DNA from 3 places in the Mycobacterium sp. NPDC006124 genome. Region 1 is predicted to be linked to each of the others. Evidence: predicted binding sites of a transcription regulator. Region 1 holds the regulator's gene; each other region holds the start of a gene.
What was found. The regulator LexA, encoded in region 1, represses DNA repair genes until DNA is damaged. The targets are predictions, from matches to a motif close to CGAACANNTGTTCG.
Positions count from the first base shown of each region.

Region 2: cofD (2-phospho-L-lactate transferase) is a predicted target of LexA. The motif match lies at 1,849-1,862, and genes of this name have one in related genera.
Region 3: ABZ195_RS16490 (DUF222 domain-containing protein) is a predicted target of LexA. The motif match lies at 1,770-1,783, and genes of this name have one in related genera.

Region 1 is NZ_JBEXUA010000001.1:642,310-646,585, reverse strand. It holds gene ABZ195_RS03070 (PhzF family phenazine biosynthesis protein) at 1-408, shown strand, start outside; gene nrdR (transcriptional regulator NrdR) at 413-874, opposite strand; gene ABZ195_RS03060 (LysM peptidoglycan-binding domain-containing protein) at 961-1,416, opposite strand; gene lexA (transcriptional repressor LexA) at 1,617-2,285, shown strand; gene ABZ195_RS03050 (hypothetical protein) at 2,293-4,276, opposite strand, start outside.
Region 2 is NZ_JBEXUA010000003.1:469,740-474,015, forward strand. It holds gene ABZ195_RS09170 (coenzyme F420-0:L-glutamate ligase) at 1-624, opposite strand, end outside; gene cofD (2-phospho-L-lactate transferase) at 621-1,634, opposite strand; gene ABZ195_RS09180 (WhiB family transcriptional regulator) at 2,062-2,331, shown strand; gene ABZ195_RS09185 (metallopeptidase family protein) at 2,354-2,776, opposite strand; gene ABZ195_RS09190 (DUF3499 domain-containing protein) at 2,909-3,322, shown strand; gene ABZ195_RS09195 (phosphomannomutase/phosphoglucomutase) at 3,454-4,276, shown strand, end outside.
Region 3 is NZ_JBEXUA010000007.1:148,121-152,396, reverse strand. It holds gene ABZ195_RS16495 (SDR family oxidoreductase) at 1-146, shown strand, start outside; gene ABZ195_RS16490 (DUF222 domain-containing protein) at 143-1,762, opposite strand; gene ABZ195_RS16485 (DCC1-like thiol-disulfide oxidoreductase family protein) at 1,873-2,292, opposite strand; gene ABZ195_RS16480 (acyl-CoA dehydrogenase family protein) at 2,322-3,461, opposite strand; gene ABZ195_RS16475 (nuclear transport factor 2 family protein) at 3,515-3,886, opposite strand; gene ABZ195_RS16470 (EamA family transporter) at 3,956-4,276, opposite strand, start outside.

The DNA of each region.
Region 1 (4,276 bases):
CCCGCGGGGGTGGTGCCGGTGGCCTACGACCGGTACGCCGACGGCGAGTTCACCGCGGTCAGTGCGCGCGCGGACTGGGCGCCCGACTTCGCGATCTACGACATGGGCTCGGTCGACGAGGTGCTTGCCGCCGATCCCGACGACTACCGCGACGCGGTCGAGCACTACATCTGGGCGTGGGTCGACGAAGGCGAGGGACGGATCCGTTCGCGAATGTTCGCCAGCGACCTGGGCATTCCGGAGGACGAGGCCACCGGCGCCGGCGCGGTCCGCATCACCGACCGTCTCGGCCGCGACCTGATCATCACCCAAGGCAAGGGTTCGGAGCTTCGGACGGGGTGGAGCGCAGACGGCTGGGTGACGGTCGCCGGCCGGGTCGTCGACGACGGCGTACGCCGACTCGACTAGGACGTCAGGTCGACGCCACGCCCCGGTGGGCGCGCAGCGCCTCGATCTCGCGTTCGAAGTCTGCCGCCGACGAGAACGACCGGTAGACCGACGCGAAGCGCAAGTAGGCCACTTCGTCCAGGTCGCGAAGCGGGCCGAGAATGGCCAAACCCACCTCGTTGCTGGGGATCTCCGGCGAACCGGCGGCACGCACGGCATCCTCCACCTGCTGGGCCAACAGGTTCAGGGCGTCGTCGTCGACGTCGCGGCCCTGGCAGGCGCGTCGCACACCCTTGATGACCTTTTCGCGGCTGAACGGTTCGGTGACACCGCTGCGCTTGACGACCGCGAGGACGGCGGTCTCGACGGTGGTGAACCGACGGCCACACTCCGGGCAGGACCGGCGGCGTCGAATCGCCTGGCCCTCATCGGCTTCGCGCGAATCCACCACCCGCGAATCGGGATGACGGCAGAACGGACAGTGCATCTCCGCTCCTTCGCCGCACGAACCTACTCCGGTCGCATACGAGCCTACCGTTGCACGGCAGCGATATTGACGGCGCATGCCGGGGATCACCCAACCGGCGCGATGAGCGTCTGCCCGGCGTCGACCGCGGCCGTCTTCAACTCGTTGAGGTCGCGGATCTCGTCGACCACCGCACCCACCGAGGCGTCGGGGGCAATGCGCTGGGCCAGCTGCTCCAGCGATTCGCCGGCCTGGACCTGCACCACGGCGAGCCGCGGCGGGGTGGTGGCGGGCGACTCCGGGGCCGCCATCTCCGCAACGAGTCCGAGCCACACCGTGATGGCGGCCGCGACGAGTGCCAGCAACACGGTCGCCAGCGGGGTGACCTTCTTGCGGCGGTGGGACGCCCGTGACATCAGGACACCGGTGCCCCGGTAGTCGATGGGCGTACCCGCGGGCCGGTGCGGCTGCGGACCGCGCCGCGCACCAGGCGAGGTACGCCGCACCGGCCGCATGGGCCGCACGACGAGGTCGGTGGGGTCTTCTCGGGTGATGATCGTCATCTCGCGGGCCTTTCCAGTGGGTCTCGGTTCGCTCTTGTGTTCGAATGTTAATCGCTCAGGTGTTCGATGACTAGAACACGTGATCGAACTGTTGCAAACCGTAGCGGGACCCACCGACAAGTCCGCGCGTGACGACTGGAGCGCGACACGCGTCGAACACATGTTTGATTCCGTGCCGTGGGGCGACTACATTCGGCGCCATGAGCGACAGCAACGACACGGTTCTGACCGAACGTCAGCGCACCATCCTGGAGGTCATCCGCACGTCGGTGATGACCCGTGGATATCCGCCCAGCATCCGCGAGATCGGCGACGCCGTCGGTTTGACCTCGACGTCGTCGGTCGCCCACCAACTCCGCACGCTGGAGCGCAAGGGCTACCTACGTCGCGACGCGAACCGGCCCCGCGCCGTCGACGTCCGCGCGGTCGACGATCCGTCGCGGCAGCCTCCCGCCACGGTCACCACCGACGTCGCCGGGTCCGACGCACTGCCCGTACCGACGTTCGTGCCAGTCTTGGGCCGCATCGCGGCCGGCGGACCGATCCTGGCCGAGGAAGCCGTCGAAGACGTCTTCCCACTGCCGCGTGAACTCGTCGGCGAGGGTTCCTTGTTCCTGCTGAAGGTGGTCGGCGAATCGATGGTCGACGCAGCGATCTGCGATGGTGACTGGGTCGTGATCCGTCAGCAGAACGTCGCCGACAACGGCGACATCGTGGCGGCCATGATCGACGGCGAGGCCACCGTCAAGACCTTCAAACGCACGAGCGGCCAGGTGTGGTTGATGCCGCACAACCCGGCCTTCGACCCGATTCCCGGCAACGACGCAGCCATCCTCGGCAAGGTGGTCACCGTGATCCGCAAGGTCTAGCTCACCGCTAGCCCTTGGCGAAACCGTTCGTCAGCGCGAATTCCTCACTGGCGAACCATATCTCGGGTTCGACGTCGTCGTACCCGCCGCTGCCCGGTGTCCAATACAGGCCCGTCTTGGTATCGGCCTTGATCGGATACCCGGAGGGGGCGTCACGGTCACCTCGGGCGAGTCGCAGCGACGGCTCGGCCACCACCGGCTCCGCGAGGTGGATGGCCGCATGCCGACCGCTGGGCGGGCCACTGTCGAATTCCGGTTCGGGCTGCGCCTCATCGTCCACGACGGGCTCCTCGACGACGGGCTCGACCATGATGACGGGATCGGCGGTGGTGACGGAATCAGGCTCGTCCAGATCGGAGAACCACGGCGCCTCGGGTTCGTCCCCGGTCGTCGCGACGATCGGTGTCGGGGCGGTGTCGATGGCGTCCTGGTCGTCCGACAGATCGGCTACGAAGCCGTCGTGGGTCTCCCCGTCGGCCGTCGGGGAACCGTCCCCGTGCTCATCGGCGGGCATCGCCCAGCTGCTGCGTCGCCCCTCCGAGTCGGCGCCGTGCTCGCCCACGGGGATGGGTCCGGAGTGTTCCTCCAGGTAGTCGTCCTCGTCGTAATCGTCGTCGTAATCGTCGTCGAACTCGTCGCGCGAGGCGCGGTCATGGCGGCGGCGGTTCAGCAGCACGGCGGCCGCCACCACCCCGATCAGGATCAGCACCGGCACGATGCCCAGCAGCCACCACACGTTGGGCCGGAACCACCCGGACCCGCCGTCCGAGCTCGCGGCGGGGGCGGCCGACGCCTCCGGCGACGTGGCACCGGGCACCTCGAGCCCCTTGAGCTGAGACTGCAGGCTGGCCGGCTCGGTGGTGAACTCGTTGGTCGTCTTGTTCCACGAGACGGCACCGCCGCTGAACTTCTGGGTGACGACGTCGCCGTCGACGCTCTGGTCGGCCGTCGGAGCGCCCAGCTGCCCCGTGGCGCCACCGAGCTTCGTCCAGGCCGCGTTCATCGCCCCCCGCACGATCACCGCGCCGAAGTCGGGCGTCCAGAAGATCACCGGCTTGTCCGCGGCAGCGAAGCTGGCGACCTTGCTCATGGGCGCCAGACCACCGTCGGTTTCGTCGCCGGTGGGGAATCCGAGGTCACCCTCGGGCCCGCCCACGCTTTCGTACTTGGCCAGTACCTGTCCGGTCAGGACGTTGGCGCCCGTCGCGGGGCTGTAGTAGATCTTGCCGCCCGCGAAGTTCTGGCCGGCGCCGTCGGACCCGATGGCGTACTGGTCGCCGTCGGAGGCGCCCAGCGGCCCCAGCGGACCGCCCGCTGCCCTGCGCGCCGTGGCGATGGCCGTCGTCACGTCCCCGGGAATCTCCAGCCCGGCGAGTTGGTCGGCCAGCTCCGGCGGAACGGTGGTGAAGGCGTTGGTCTTGCGGTTCCAGGTGATCTGGCCGCCGGTGAAGGTTTGGCCAATCTCGTCGCCGCGGTAGGTCTCGTCGTCGGTGGGGACGCCGAGCACCCCGGCCGAACCGCCCAGCTTGTCCCACGCGGAGTTGACCGCGCCGCGCACCACGTGCGCACCCGTGTCGGGAGTCCAGAAGATCACCGGACGATCGGCCGCGCTGAAGGTCGTGTTCCGGCTTCCCGGTGCCTTGCCGTCCCCTTCGTCGATGGTCGGAAAGCCGAGGTCGCCGTCGGCCGGCCCGCCCAACGCCTGATACTCGTCGAGGATTGCGCCGGTCATGGCATGCGCACCGGTTTCAGGGGTGAAGAAGATCTTGCCGCCGGCGAAGTTCTGGCCGAAGCCGGCACCCGCCGGATACACGCCGCCGTCCTTGACGCCGAGGGGTCCGGTCGGACCCCCGCCGGCGTCCCAGGCCTGGGTGATCGCGGAGTCGGCGTCGCCCTCGGGCGTGGCCGCCGCGAGGGGTGCGACGAGCAGCACCGCACCCATCACCGCGACGACGACGACGCCTGCGCGTCCGATCGTCCTGCCGAGCCGG
Region 2 (4,276 bases), on a different contig from region 1:
CAGATCTGCCGCCGCGGCGATTTCGTCCGCGACGGCGACCTCGGTCACCACCAGCTCATTGCCGAAGTCGTCGTGCGCGCCACCGTAGCCGTGCAGTACGGCCAGCCCCGCAGCGCCGATGGCGGCGTCGGTCTGCCCGTTGCGCCAGGCGCGTCCCATCGTGTCGGTGACGACGACGCCGACGGTGACGCCGAGGAGTTCGGCGAGCCGGTCACGCAGAAGCGCGGCACTGCCGTCGGGATCGACCGGCAGCAGGGCAAGTTCGGCGGAGTCGACGTTGGAGCCGTCGACGCCCGCCGCGGCCTGGATGAGGCCGATCGCGTTCTCGGTGATCAAGGTCTTGCCCTTGCGGGCGAGCACCCGGACGGCCTCGGAGTCGACGAGCCTGCGCCGCAGCGCGTCTCGCTCCTCGGGGTCGCCGGGTGCTGCGACGATGCGTCCCTCACTCTTGGAGAGCACCTTGCTGGTCACGACGACGACGTCCTCGTTGCGTAGCCACGGCGCGGCCGCGGCGATCGCGGCGGCCACGTCGTCTCCCGGCCGGAACTCCGGGAGCCCCGCGACGGGAAGGATTTCCACGGCAGCGGCGGCTCCATGCTCGGTGGTCCGGTCTGAGCCCGTCACGAGCTCGTCTCCAGACCGGCGAGTTCGACGCCGTGGCGCACCATCTCGGCGGTCGCCCGTGGATCGGTCATCAGCAGTGGCACCGAGCGGACGGCGACGCCGTCGACCGTCGCGGTGTCGCCCTCGTCGACGAGCCACCCGTCGAGCAGGCCCGTGCCCGATCGCGATCCGAAGTGCGCACCCACGGCCTGCGAGGACGTCTCGACCCCGATGACAGTGAGGCATTCGTCGGCCATGCCCCGCAGGGCTCGCCCCGCGACGATGGGGGAGTAGCCGATCACCGGCGCGGAGGTGGACCGAAGTGCGCCACGGATACCCGGGACGGCGAGGATCGCGCCGACGCTGACGACGGGATTGGACGGGGCGAGGAAGACGACGTCGGCCTCGGCGATGGCGTCGAGCACTCCCGGTGCCGCCGTTGCCTTGTCGGCGCCGATGAAGGCGAAGTCATGGGTGGGGATCTGGGCTCGGTAGCGCACCCACCACTCCTGAAAGTGGATGGCGCGTCGGGCGTCGCCGTCGGCTCCCGTTTCGGGATCGGTGACGACGACGTGGGTTTCGCTACGGTCGTCGGTGACCGGCAGGAGCCGCGCGCCGGGTTGCCACCGCGCACACAGCGCCTCGGTCACCTCGGACAGCGGGTAGCCGGCGCGGAGCATCTGGGTGCGCACCAGGTGGGTGGCGAGGTCGCGGTCGCCGAGACCGAACCAATCGGGTTGCACTCCGTAGGCGGCGAGTTCCTCCTTGGCATGCCAAGTTTCGTTGGCGTGGCCCCAACCCCGCTCGGGGTCTATACCTCCACCTAACGTGTACATGCAGGTGTCGAGGTCCGGGCAAATCCGCACGCCGTGCATCCATGCGTCGTCGCCCACGTTGACGATTGCAGTGAGTCGATGATCACCCGAGGGTCCCGTTGCGGCGCCCGCGAATTGGCCAAGGCCCAGGTATTGCTGAACGCCAAGGAGGAAGCGGGCGCCCCCGACACCGCCCACCAGAACAGTCACCTTCACATCGATCGACACTAGGCGCTCGAACTCGAACGTGGTTCATCACGGGCCCGACTTGGTCACTTTTGCGACACGCCAGGCGCCCGACGCGCCGACGTTAGATAACGGGATGGTATGAAATCGCGCCCCTGCGCTTGACCCTTGCAGCTAACGCGTGTCTAATCACATCAGTGTCATTTCCCGGTTGCTTCCGGTTCCAGTGTCGCAGACCGAGATTCGATCACTTGTTCGAATTACTGGGGCCACTAGGGTGCGTGGTGGGGATTGAAGCAGGGCAATTCAAAGACAGGTGAGGAGGCGGAAGATGTCTTATGAGCACGTTGATTTCGATCGTGTCGTCCGGTTCGACAATCGGATGCTCGGCTCAGTAGGCAACGAACCGCATACCAATACCGGGCCGTCGCAGGGTGGGGTGATCGGCCGTCCACAGTTGAGCGTGGTCCCCGACCCGGCGGGAGCATTCGGCGATCCGGAACTCGACGACGAGCAATGGCAGGAACGCGCACTGTGCGCGCAGACCGACCCCGAGGCATTCTTCCCCGAGAAGGGTGGCTCGACCCGCGAGGCCAAGCGGATCTGCCTCGGATGCGAGGTGAAGGACCGGTGCCTCGACTATGCGCTGGCCCACGATGAACGCTTCGGAATCTGGGGCGGGCTCTCGGAACGCGAGCGGCGTCGCCTCAAGCGCGGCATCATCTGATTCAGCGCCGACCCGGCGTGGGTCAGTCGTCGTCGACCGTCGGGTCGATGACGGAGGGCTCCACGCCGAGGTAGGTGGCCACCTGTGCCACCAGCACGTCATGTAGTAGGTCCGACAGGTCGACGGTGTCCTTCGCCCGTCGCTCGATCGGCTTGCGGAACAGCACGATTCGCGCGCGCGTGCTGTTGCCCCGCACGTCCACCCCGGCAGGTATCAACCTCGCGAGGGCAATCGGGCCGTCGGCGATGACCTCGGGCGGCCACTGAATGTTGTCGGGATCCTTCGGTGCGATTCGCGGAATCTCGTCGACGGCCACGTCCAGAGCCGCCAGCCGCTCCTGCCACTGGCGCTCGATCGGTTCGTAGGCCTCCAGCACGGCCATGTCGAAGCGCTCGGCCCGACTACGCCATCCCGGCACGGTGGGCGGAAGCAGCGGGCCGCGCATCTCCCGACGTCCGCGATGCCCACGTGAGGGCTGCCGGTCCACCATGCGGCGATCGTAACGGTTGGAGATCGACGCGTGGCGTGCTGCGCGTGTCGCCTACCCGAGAGGTTCCCGCGCGATAGCCTCGTGTCCGTGAACGTTCCCCGTCGCTGCTGCAGGCCCGGGTGCCCGCACTACGCCGTGGCGACGCTGACCTTCGTCTACAAGGACTCGACCGCCGTCGTCGGACCGCTGGCCACCGCATCCGAGCCCCACTCCTGGGATCTGTGCGTGATCCATGCCGGACGCATCACCGCGCCGCGCGGGTGGGAACTCGTCAGGCACGCGGGTCCGCTGCCGTCCCATACCGACGACGACGACCTCGTGGCACTTGCCGACGCGGTGCGAGAGGGTAGGGACGCTGCCGTGGCGAACGCCCCGGTCGGGTTCTCCGATCCGGGTGTCGGCGTCCGCGGCGCAGCGCTGATGGCCCCGCCGGTACAGCGCGTCGAACAGAATGGCCGTAAACGCGGCCACCTGCGCGTGTTGCCGGACCCACTGGACTGAATCGAGCCGTCCGCAGTGCCCGTCGCCGAACGTTTTGCCGGAGCACGCGCGACCGACCGGCATGACCCTCCGACACGACGGTTGCCGAGCCGATAGGCTTGGCCCAAAGAGTCCCCTGCGCGAGGAGATCAATGTCGAGGCCTGCTGCGGCTGTCAACCGCGTCATCAAGGCGTATGACGTCCGAGGGCTGGTTGGCGAAGAAATCGACGAGGCATTCGTCGCCGAGGTCGGCGGTGCGTTCGCCAGGCTGATGCGCGACGAGGGGGCCGACCGGGTCGCCATTGGCTACGACATGCGCGACAGCTCGCCAGCGCTGGCCGGCGCCTTCGCCGAGGGCGTCGTCGCCCAGGGGCTCGACGTCACCAGGATCGGACTGGCGTCCACCGACCAGCTCTACTTCGCCTCCGGCCTGCTCGACTGCCCCGGCGCGATGTTCACCGCGAGCCACAACCCCGCGGCTTACAACGGCATCAAACTGTGCCGGGCGGGCGCCAAGCCCGTCGGCAAGGACAGCGGGCTGACCACGATCAGCGACGAAGTGATCCACGGCGTGCCGCACCACGACGGCCCGGCAGGCACGGTCGAGGATCGCGACGTGCTCGTCGACTACGGACACTTCCTGCGGTCGCTGGTCGACATCTCTGCGCTGCGACCACTGCGGGTCGCCGTCGACGCCGGCAACGGCATGGGTGGTCACACGACTCCTGCCGTCCTGGGGCCGCTGGCGTCGATCACGTTGGTGCCGTTGTTCTTCGAGCTCGACGGCACGTTCCCCAACCACGAGGCCAACCCCCTCGACCCGGCCAACCTCGTCGACCTGCAACGCCACGTCGTCGACTCCGGCGCCGACATCGGGCTGGCCTTCGACGGGGACGCCGACCGGTGCTTCGTCGTCGACGAACGCGGTCGGCCGGTGTCGCCGTCGGCGGTGACCGCTCTGGTCGCCGGCCGGG
Region 3 (4,276 bases), on a different contig from region 1:
GTGCGTTCGAGGTGCTCGCCGATGACGACTCCCGCGAGGTGAAGTCACGGCTCAGCGGGTCCGCCGAGGATCTCAACGGCTACCTCGTCGAGAAGCTCGCAGCGTTCTACGACGATCTCGGCGAAGTACCCGCTCGGGCGGTCTAGGTAGGGCCGGCCTCGTTGAGTTGTCGTTCGTGGTAGATGCGCTGGGCTCGGTGTTGGGTGCGGGTGGTCTTGCGGCGGGGCATGGTCAGACCGCCGGTGTGAGCCGCTGGCCTCTGGGTCGTGGTCACCGGTGCGGTGGGTGCGCTGAGTTCGGGGAACAGCCATCGGCTGCCCGGTGTGGTGGTGTGGGTGCGGCCGTCTGGCGCGGTCCACAGAACGGTGCCGTCGTCGAGTTGCCGTTCCCGCCAACCGCTTTGGCCGCCCCAGAACGTCTTGAGCAAGTGATGTCGGCGGCACAGGCATGTGAGGCTGGACGCCGCGGTCGGCCCGCAGGGCCACGGAATGGTGTGGTCGAGGTCGCAGTGGGTGGCGGGCACCTGGCAGCCCGGGAAGCGGCATGTCATGTCGCGGCAGCGCACGAAGTCGGCCAGCTTCTTCGACGGCCGGTACCGGTGTTCGGGTGGGGCCTGTCCCGGGTGCACGATCCGGGTGCGGGTCGCCCCGGCGGCAGCACGGCAGGCGATTGCGCCGGGGATGAGTTGCCCGCCCATCATCGCCGCCGGCCGCAGCTTTGCGACGTATCCGGGTGTGGGGGTGAGCGCCTCGGTCAGGGTGAGGTCACGCAACGGTTTGGTGAACAGGGGTGGTTGGTCGCCGTCGAGGGAGGTGCGCTCATCGGCGTCGCTTGCGGGTGCAGCGCCGTCTGCGGTGTCACCGTCCTGGATGTCCTCGTCGTCTAGGGTGGCGTCGTCGTCATCCGCGGCTGGGGTCGTTTCCGGCGCCGGTGTTGGGGCGGGCGGTTCCGGCGTCGAGTCGGGCGTCTCGGGGAGTGTGTCCTCGTTGGCGATGACGTAGACCACCACCCCGGGCACCGGCGGGTTCTGCGCGGCGTCACACGACTCCAGGCCGCACAGACACCGCAGGCGGTCCCAGCCCTGCCCGATGGCCCCGTAGGCGTCGGCGCGACGTTGAGCCCTGGTCCGCGGATCAGCAGAACACACCGTCGCGGCGAACAGATCCAGGCGGGCGGTGAACGCCTTGGCGTCGGTGACGAACACCGAGGCCAACACACTGGCCAACCCACTGCCGTCCTCGATGCTCATCTCCACCGAGCGGTCCCGGGCCGTGGTCTGCGTGCGACGCACCGCGTGCGGGTCGACCGACGCGACGACTGCGTCGACCGTCTTGTCCAGGGTGGCCACCGACATGGGCTCGCGGGTGCTCAGCGCTTCGGCCAATCGTCGGTCGAGTTCATGCAGGGCCGAGGGGTCGATCACCAGCGCCCCGCGTTGCACCACCGTGCGGACCACCTCGTAGGTGATCAGTCCCTCGGCGAACACCGCGGCCACCCGGGGGAACCGTTCGTGCAGGGAGACCGCGATCAGCAACCGGTTCGCCGCCGCGCCCGGGGTGATGGACAACGCCGCCCCGACGTGGGCGACGACGGCGTCGAAGTCGTCCACACACCACTGATCCCGACTCGCCGACCCGGAGGCGGCATAGGCCTCCTCGAGCATCGCGGCCATCGCCGCGACCCGCCGCGCGCACGCCGCGGACTCCACCCGGGCCCACGCCGACGCCGCCCCGGCACCCGAGGTGCCAGCCGTGGCATCCACCATAAATCGAACACATGTTCGATTCTATTCGGTGTCGCCGTACCGCGAAAGGGGTCAGCGCCGTCCTGTGGATAACTCTAGAAATTGCAGTGCCGCAGGCGAACTACGCGCTAGGCGATGAACCGGGCGCGCACCTCGGGTGCCGGCAGGGCGCATGAATCGATCCTCCCAAACACCCGGTAGCGGATCGCCGCGAAACGGTCGTAGAGCCCGTCGCGGATCGACGCCGGCACCAAACGGACCACTGTCCCGAGCGCCCGCCAAGGACCGCCAAGATAGTCGGCGACGCGCAGTGCGGCTTCCGAGCGGACCGTCACCCTTTCATCCGCAGTGCCCGGCCTCTCGACGTAGACGACCGAGTCGACGGTCGCCAACTCCGGATGGCGCTGCAGCACCGCGGCGCCGAAATCGCTGTCGAGCGCGGCGAACCGCATCTCACCGCGTCGATCTACCTTGAGCACGAACTGCACGGCTCCGTCGCAGAAACCGCACGTGCCGTCGTACAGCAGGATGGCCGGGTCGTTCGTCATACGTCAGGTCTACCCCGTTTCCGGTCGCCCTAGGGTGTGAGGCTGCGCGCAATGACCAGGCGCTGAATCTGGTTGGTGCCCTCGAAGATCTGCGTGATCTTGGCTTCGCGCATGTAGCGCTCCACTCGGTAGTCGCGGGTGTATCCGGCGCCGCCGAATACCTGCACCGCGTCGGTGGTGACCCTCATCGCAGCGTCCGTCGCGACCATCTTCGCGATGCTGGCCTGCGTCGAATAGGGCTGACCAAGGTCGCGCCGCCGTGCAGCGTCGAGATAGGTGGCCCTGGCGCTGCCCACCGCCGCGGCCATGTCCGCAAGCAGGAAACCGAGCCCCTGATGGTCGATGATCTTGCGCCCAAACGTCGTTCGCTCGTTGGCGTAGCGGCACGCGTCGTCCAGCGCGGCCTGAGCGATACCCGTTGCGACGGCGGCGATGCCCAGCCGGCCCGCGTCGAGCGCGCTGAAGGCGATCTGCAGCCCCTGACCCTCGGCGCCGATGCGACGGTCGGCGTCGATCTTGGCGTCGTCGTAGAACGCCGTCGTGGTCGGAATGGCCGCCAGGCCCATCTTCTCCTCGGGCTTACCGAAGCTCAGGCCCGGCAGGTCGCCGGGCACCAGGAAGCACGAGATGCCGCGGGAGCCCTCGCCGGTGCGGGCGAACAACGTGTAGAAATCGGCGATCCCGCCGTGGGTGATCCACGACTTGGTTCCGGACAACGCGTATCCGCCCTCGGTGGGCACGGCCGCGCACCGCAGCGCGGCCGCATCCGATCCGGCCTGCGGTTCAGAGAGGCTGTAGGCGCCAATCATGTTGCCGAACAACATGTCCGGCAGCCAACGTTGCTTCTGCTCGTCGCTGCCGAACGCGAGCAGTGGGTGCGACGAGAGGCTGTGGACGCTGACGGCGACGGCGACGGCGGCCCAACGCGCGGCAAGTTCCTCGAGCACCTGCAGATAGACCTCGTAGGGCTGCCCGCCGCCGCCCCACTCCTCGGGCTGAGGCAGGCTGAGCAGTCCCGCGGCGCCGAGTTGGGCGAAGACGCCGTCGGGGTAGGTCTCGGTGCGCTCGTGTTCGTCCACGATGGGATCCAGGAGCTTGTCGGCGACGTCGCGGGTGAGCGCGATCAGCTCGGTGGCGTCCTGGGAGGGCAGCAGGCGGTCGACCGGCATGGTTGCATCTCCTAGTTTTCGATCTCGCCCACTGTATCGCTGAGATCGAGGCCTTACGACGCAGGCGGAATGAGCACCGTCCAGAGGTCGGTGATCACTCCGTCGGCGACGACGGCGGCGTCGAAACCCGTCATCTGCACAGCGCCGTTCGCGTCCACCAATCGCCACGCCAGGTAGCCGAAGCCGGGCAATTCGTGAACCGGGCCGGCTGGCTCGAACTGCAGATCTCCGATTCCCGCTTGCAGCCCAACACATTTGGCTTCGAGGCCCGAGTGGCCGACGGTCACGCCCTCGGCGTCGGTCCAGCGCACCTCGGCGGCGTAGGTTCGCTGCGTCGCCGCTTGCCGCTTGGCGGCGTCGCGCTCGTTGAACACCGCCATCAGGTTGTCGTGCATGAGTGTCTCGATGGTGCCCGTTTCGGCCACTGTTTACCTCCAAGTCGGATTTTGTAACAGTAGATATAAAACCATGTCGCGACGGTCGTGTCAGGCCCGTCAGGTCGGAGGTAGTTCCCTGGGCGGGCGTGAGACCACTACCAGGGCCGCCATCACCAGCGCGATGCCGAGCACCTCGGTGACCGTCGGCCGTTGCGCCAACGCGACGGCTCCGACGACGGCGGCCGTGGCGGGCAGCAACGCGAGCAGCAGGGCGAACCGGGCGCGCCCGATGCGCCGCAGCACCACCTGGTCGAGCCCGTACGGAACGGCCGTCGACAGCACGCCCACCGCGGCACCCAGCGCCCAGGTGCGCGGCTCGGCGAACACCGATGCGTCGTGACCGAGCTGACCGATCAGCAGCGGCGGCGCAAGGACGAC